2 regions of the Limnohabitans sp. genome follow, and region 2 is predicted to be linked to the other one. Evidence: predicted binding sites of a transcription regulator. Region 2 holds the regulator's gene; the other holds the start of a gene.
The links. Region 2 encodes LexA, which represses DNA repair genes until DNA is damaged. Its sites were predicted from a motif close to ACTGTATNNNNATACAGT; they were not measured.
Positions count from the first base shown of each region.

Region 1: the regulator LexA is predicted to act here: its motif matches at 1,349-1,366, upstream of recA (recombinase RecA).

Region 1 covers NZ_JAAVVW010000003.1:2,025,748-2,029,154, reverse strand. Annotated here, with positions in the region: gene recX (recombination regulator RecX) at 1-181, opposite strand, end outside; gene recA (recombinase RecA) at 206-1,243, opposite strand; gene HEQ17_RS13110 (MarR family winged helix-turn-helix transcriptional regulator) at 1,385-1,903, shown strand; gene HEQ17_RS13105 (LysR substrate-binding domain-containing protein) at 1,931-2,893, opposite strand; gene HEQ17_RS13100 (tripartite tricarboxylate transporter substrate binding protein BugE) at 3,002-3,407, shown strand, end outside.
Region 2 covers NZ_JAAVVW010000003.1:320,449-323,855, forward strand. Annotated here, with positions in the region: gene HEQ17_RS04520 (D-2-hydroxyacid dehydrogenase family protein) at 1-638, opposite strand, end outside; gene HEQ17_RS04525 (hypothetical protein) at 717-875, opposite strand; gene lexA (transcriptional repressor LexA) at 1,142-1,813, opposite strand; gene adk (adenylate kinase) at 2,050-2,706, opposite strand; gene kdsB (3-deoxy-manno-octulosonate cytidylyltransferase) at 2,804-3,407, opposite strand, start outside.

The sequences.
Region 1 (3,407 bases), 1.7 Mb from region 2:
TGGCGCGGCCGTCGTTGAGGAAGTCACGCGTCTGCAACTCGTCAAGCGCTTTGGCCAATTCGCCGGGCACTGTTTCGTGGGGTGCCAGTTTGCGTTCCAGCTCGGCGCGCGAGTGTTCGCGCTGACTCAAAAGCCGCAGGGCGCGGCCTTTGAGCGAGGGTTGAAATCCGGGCTTGTTCAAGCGGGGCCGCCTCTTAATGGACTTTTATTCGCCTTTGGGCTCGGCAATGGCCGACTCCAGCAAGCGGATGCCCAGCGATTCGCGCACCTTGTTTTCGATTTCGCGGGCCAACGCCGGGTTCTCGCGCAAGAACTCGCGGGCATTGTCACGGCCTTGGCCGATTTTCTCGCCCTGGTAGGCGTACCAAGCGCCCGACTTGTCGACGATCTTGGCGGTGACGCCCATGTCGATCACCTCGCCTTCTCGGCTGATGCCCTCGCCAAACAGGATGTCGAACTCGGCCGTCTTGAAGGGCGGCGCGACTTTGTTCTTGACCACTTTGACCTTGGTCTCGTTGCCGATCGCGTCGTCACCTTTCTTGATGGTGCCGGTGCGGCGGATGTCCAGACGAACCGAGGCGTAAAACTTGAGCGCATTGCCGCCGGTGGTGGTTTCGGGGCTGCCGAACATGACACCGATCTTCATGCGGATCTGGTTGATGAAGATGACGGTGCAATTGGTCTTCTTGATGGTGGCGGTCAGCTTGCGCAGGGCCTGGCTCATCAAGCGGGCTTGCAGGCCGGGCAGGCTGTCGCCCATGTCGCCTTCGATTTCGGCCTTGGGGGTGAGGGCTGCGACCGAGTCGATCACGACCAGATCGACCGCGCCGGAACGCACCAGGCTGTCCACGATTTCCAGGGCTTGTTCGCCGGTGTCGGGCTGGCTGACCAGCAGCTCTTGCAGGTTCACGCCCAGGTTTTGGGCGTATTGCACGTCCAGCGCGTGCTCGGCGTCGACAAAGGCGCAGGTGCCGCCCAGGCGCTGCATTTCGGAGATGACTTGCAAGGTCAGGGTGGTTTTGCCGGAAGACTCGGGGCCGTAAATCTCGATCACGCGGCCACGGGGCAAACCGCCCACACCCAGCGCGATGTCCAGGCCCAAAGAGCCGGTGGACACGACCTGGATGTCGGCGATGACTTCGCCCTCACCCAGGCGCATGATGGTGCCTTTGCCGAATTGCTTTTCAATCTGGGCCAGGGCGGCTTGCAGGGCTTTGGACTTTTCGCTGTTGTCGTCGCTCATGAGAATCTCCTTGAATATCAATGGGTTGGGGCATCGGGTTCAGCGGTGATGTGCTGTTTACTGGATGCGTGAACAGTACTGTAAACGAGCTGTATAAAACTGTAAACAGTATTTTTGGTCAGTTTGCCTTATCATTTAGCCATGTCAGAAAACAGCCATTCAAACGCCTTGAGCAGCCCTGCGCTGCAGGATGAGCGCTGGCGTCAGACGCATTTGGGCCGGCTGTTGGGCCACGCCATGCGGCGGTTTGACGAGCGCGTTCTGCACCTGATGGCGGGCAACGAGGGCGTGCCGCTGGCGCTGGCCAACCTGGCCTCGCGTGACCAAATCAGCGCCGCGCATGTGCACATCACGCGCCATTTGGCGCTGGACGGCTCGCGCCTGACCGATCTGGCGCGGGCGGCGGGCATGAGCAAACAGGCCATGGGAGATTTGGTGGACCAGTGCGCGGCCTGGGGGCTGGTGCAGCGCGAACCCGACCCGCTGGACGCTCGCGCTCGCCGGGTGGTCTTCACCCCCGTGGGCCTGGCCTGGCTGCAAGCCTTCAAGGAAGCAGTGGCCCAGGCCGAGGCCGAATTCCGTACCGAAGTGGGCAAGGATGTGGCCACCGTGGTGGCTTTGGGGCTGGAGGTGTATGCAGCAGGCGCGGGGGGCGGATGATCGCCATGCGTGGGTGCGATCAGGCCATCAGGGAAATGGGGTCGACGTGGCAAGTGCGGCGTGCTTGGCGTCTGGCTCGCCCGCAGCCCCCTGCAAGAGCCATTGACGAAAACACAACAGCGCGTGCAGCTGTGTGCGGCCTTCCGGATAGCAGAACCAGTAGCCCATGTCGCCGCAGTAGCCGCCGCCCATCGGGTATTGGGCCAGGGGCTCGCGCACAAGCCCGGCAGCGATCTCGTCCTGCACCAGGCAGCGCGGCACCAGCGCCAGGCCCATGCCCGCCATAACGGCGCGGATCATAGTCTGGAACTGGTCGAACTGCGGGCCCGCCAGCGGGTTTATCAATCCTGTCACGCCTTGTGTCTCGCTCCAGTGCAGCCAGGCCTCGGGCACCGTCACATGGCGCATCAGCGTATGGCGCGCCACATCGCCTGGTGTGTTGATGGCGATATCGGCTGAAAGCGTGCGCGGTGCGATCAGCGCGACCTCGTTGCCCGTGATGTAGTCGGCGTGCGCGCCCGGCCAGTGGCCATCGCCAAAGAGGATGGAGCAGTCCAGCTCGGGCCGCTCGAAGTCGTAGCTGTGCACGTAGGGCACGAAGTGCAGGGTGATCTGCGGGTGCAGATGCTGAAACTGCGGCAGGCGCGGGATCAGCCACTTGGCGGCAAACGTGGGCAGGCTCGACAGGTGCAGCGCGCCGCCGCCATCGTTGCTGGTGATCAGCTCCAGTGTGGCGGCTTCCAGCTGAGCCAGCACGGCGCGCACGGCCTTCTCGTAGCGCTCGCCCGCAGGGGTCAGTGTCAGGCGCTTGCGGCTGCGCTCGAACAGGACCACCCCCACCCAGTCCTCCAGCTCCCGGATCTGCTTGCTCACTGCGCTTTGCGTCAGGTGCAGTGCATCCGCCGCGCGGGACACGCTGCCAAAACGCGTCACCCCTGAAAAGGCGCGCAACAGGTGAAAAGGGGGTGTAAGACGGCGGAGCGAGGACATGGCGCAGCAGTTTGATTATTCCTTTTTGGAATGTTATCAGCTCCATCTGTTGCTTGTCACCCGAGCGCTCCAACCGTAATCTCCGTTTTTTACAAAGGAGAACTACCCATGCAACGCCGTCACATGCTCTCAGCGCTTGCCGCTGTATCTTTCGCTCCCGGAATGTCTTTCGCGCAAGAGGGGCAGCCCCTGCGCATCATCGTGCCGTTCCCGCCGGGCGGTGCCACCGACATCACGGCCCGCAGTCTGCAGGAGCCGCTGTCGCGCATCCTCAAGCAGCCCGTGGTGCTGGAAAACCGTGGTGGTGCGGGTGGCTCCATCGGCATGGCCGAGGTGGCCCGCGCCCCGGCAGACGGCCTGACGCTGGGCGTGGCCACGCTCTCTACCCACGGTGTGAACCCCGCCGTGTACAAAAAGCTGCCGTACGACCCCATCAAGGATTTCGTGGGTGTGACCGAAATCGTGAAGGCCCCCGGTGTGTTGGTGGTCAACCCCGCCGTCCTGCCCGTCAAGG
Region 2 (3,407 bases):
AGCACATCCGAATTTTCAAAAAATGACTCACGACTGGGCGCGGCGGTCAATCCATCCTTGACGGCCCGGATTCGGGACTCATCGCTACCCCAAATCTGCACGTTCATGCCAAATGCGCGGCCATAGCCTGCGACCAACTGGCCAATTTTTCCGTAACCCCATACACCGAGGGTTTTGCCCTTCAACACGATACCCAAACCAAAATTGGTGGGCCTGCCACTGGATTTCAGGCCCGACTGCTGCCAGGCACCATGCTTGAGGTTGCTGATGTAGTGGGGCAGGCGCCGGGATGCTGCCATGATCAGAGCCCAAGTCAGTTCGGCCGGTGCAACGGGGGAGCCCATCCCTTCGGCCACGGCCACGCCCCGCTCCGTGCAAGCCGCCAGGTCGATGTGATTACCGACGCGACCTGTTTGGGCGATCAACTTCAGGCGTGGCAGTTTGTCTATCAAGGCCCTGTTCAAAGAGGTGCGTTCACGGATCAACACGATCACATCGGCATCTTTAAGTCGGCTAGACAGTTGACCAATGCCTTTGACCGTGTTGGTGTAAACCTTGGCAGGGTAGTTCTCGAGCTTGGACGCGCATTCGAGTTTGCGCACGACATCTTGGTAGTCGTCTAGGATCACAATATTCATGCCCGACATTGTGCCTTGTCAGGAGACGAAAAAGGCAGGGCGATCCCTGCCTTTTTGTGGGGTGTTTGCCAATCGGGGTCAATTTCGCGAACGCATCATTTCCAGGGCCGCAAGTCGATCCAATTCGGCGCACACATCAGACATGCGACCAGAGATCACCATTCTTCCAGTGGTTTGCGGTCTGTCCTTGAATTCGTGGAGCCTGAGAACCTCCAGACGCTGGGTGTTGATGGACATGGGTTTTGACACAGTTGTGGTGCAAACCGTGGGTCGAACTGCGCGACCGGGGTAGGGCGAAGGTTCAATGGCGCGTCTGAATTTGGCCGATTTGGACGGGTGAAAGTCCGGCAGATGTCTGAATAGACCTGAGAGGGTCAGGAGAGCGATTCCCATGTGAAACCTTTCAAAAGCATGGAGGTTGGACATAGGCAGGATTGGTGATGAGAGACATTGCGTTCAGGGCTGCTGAACAGCGCCCGCCACCTGAGTGCAAGTCGAAGGGCTTACATCAGGCTGCTGTTCCGGATCAAACCGACCGCTAGGCCCTCGATGTCAAAGGGCTCGTCTGGGTGGACGCGTATGGTTGGGTAGTCCGGATTTTCAGGCAAGAGTTCGATGCCGGTGGCTGTTTTGTTCAGGCGTTTGACGGTGACTTCTTCGCCCAGTCTGGCCACAATGATTTGTCCATTGCGAACCTCTTTGGTCGATTTCACGGCCAACAGGTCGCCATCCATGATGCCGGCATCGCGCATGGACATGCCGCGGACCCGAAGTAGATAGTCGGGTTGGGTGGAAAACAAGCTGCTTTCGATTTGGTAGCTGCGGTCAACATGTTCCTGGGCCAGGATCGGTGAACCTGCAGCAACGCGACCAATGAGTGGCAAACACAACTGACCCAAACCCGGCAGAGTCATGGTTAAAAGGTCGGTTGTTGTGCGTGGGGTGTTTCGGTTATTGCCTTTGAGACGTATGCCACGAGAAGTGCCGCTGACCAATTCAATGACCCCCTTACGGGCCAAGGCTTTGAGGTGCTCTTCTGCAGCATTGGCTGATTTGAAGCCCAGCACGCTTGCGATCTCGGCTCGCGTAGGGGGGGCACCGGCGCTGGCGATGGTGTTCTGGATGAGCTCCAGGATTTCTTGTTGCCGTGCAGTCAGTTTGGGGCTGTCAGTCATGTGCTTCCTTGGTGGGGATGGCTGTTTATTCATCCAGTGACTGTATTTTTAACCAGCTTTTCGGTTTGTGCAAGCTTTTTTTAAAAATGAGCGCGGAGGTGAACAGATGTTCTTGAGCAGTTTGCTGGAACGATCCTTTCCCGGCTTGAGCTCATGCAAATAACAAAGCCCCTGAACGGGGCGTGTTTTGGGAAGGTGGTGGTGCGCCAGCCGCTGCTCTTGAAGCGCTTCGCGGCCTAAGTGGCCAGTGCCAGGAGTGCGCGTTGGGTGATGTCTTCCACACTGCCAGTTCCGCTGATGGCTCGATATTTCGGGGCGGTCATGGCATCTGCTTGCGCCCAATTGGCGTAGTAGTCGACCAGGGGGCGGGTCTGGGCGCTGTAAACATCGAGGCGTTTTTTCACGGTCACTTCCTGGTCGTCGGCGCGCTGCACCAGGGGTTCGCCAGTCACGTCGTCTAGGCCCTCTTTTTTGGGAGGTTTGAATTTGACATGGTAGGTGCGGCCTGAGGCTGGATGCGAGCGACGGCCGCTCATGCGTTCAATGATGGCATCGAAGGGGACATCAATTTCGAGCACGTAATCGAGTTTGACCCCGGCGGCTTTCATGGCATCGGCTTGCGGAATGGTGCGGGGAAAGCCGTCAAACAGGAAGCCATTGGCACAATCGGCTTGCGCGAGGCGCTCTTTCACCAGGTTGATGATCAAATCATCGCTCACCAAAGCGCCGGATTCCATCACGGCCTTGGCTTGCAGACCCAGCGGTGTGCCGGCCTTGACTGCGGCCCGCAACATGTCGCCTGTGGAAATTTGGGGAATGTTGTATTTCTGACAAATGAAAGTGGCTTGGGTACCTTTTCCAGCTCCGGGTGCGCCCAGCAGAATCAGTCTCATGGGAAGGTCCTTGTTGTTTGTAATGGTTTGGGTCGGTCCAGCCAAATGACCAGACCTGTCAGTGTTTTGAGAATAGCACGCCATTCTCAAAGTTGGCTTACGGCCAGGGGGAGGACAGGTTTCCTTGCGCGATCAGTTGACGAATACGGGCCAGATCTTGCGGGGTATCCACCCCTGGTCCCGGGGCTTGTTGGGTCAGGTGGACGACGATCCGGTGACCATGCCACAGCGCCCGTAGCTGTTCAAGTGATTCGGTGTTTTCCAATGGAGAGGGGGGCAGGCTCGGGAAATCCGACAAAAAACCAGCCCGGTAACCGTAAATGCCGATGTGCCGCCATGGTGCGGGGCTGGGCAAAGTTTGAAATGAGCCCGATAACTGGCCATCACGCCACCACGGAATGGGGGCACGACTGAAATACAAGGCCATTTGGCGCACATCCATAACCACTTTCACGATATTCGGATTCACGAACTCTTGCAAAGAGTCAATGGCGTGGGCTGCGGTGCTCATGCTGGCTTCGGGCCGCTCGATGAGCACTCTGGCGACATCATCGATCAATCCGGGGGGTATCAAAGGCTCGTCACCCTGCACATTCACCACCACCGCTTCGTGAGCAAGTCGCAAGAGTTGGCATGCCTCCGCCAAGCGGTCACTGCCACTGACATGGTCCTTGCGGGTCAGCAGGGCCGAAATGCCGTGG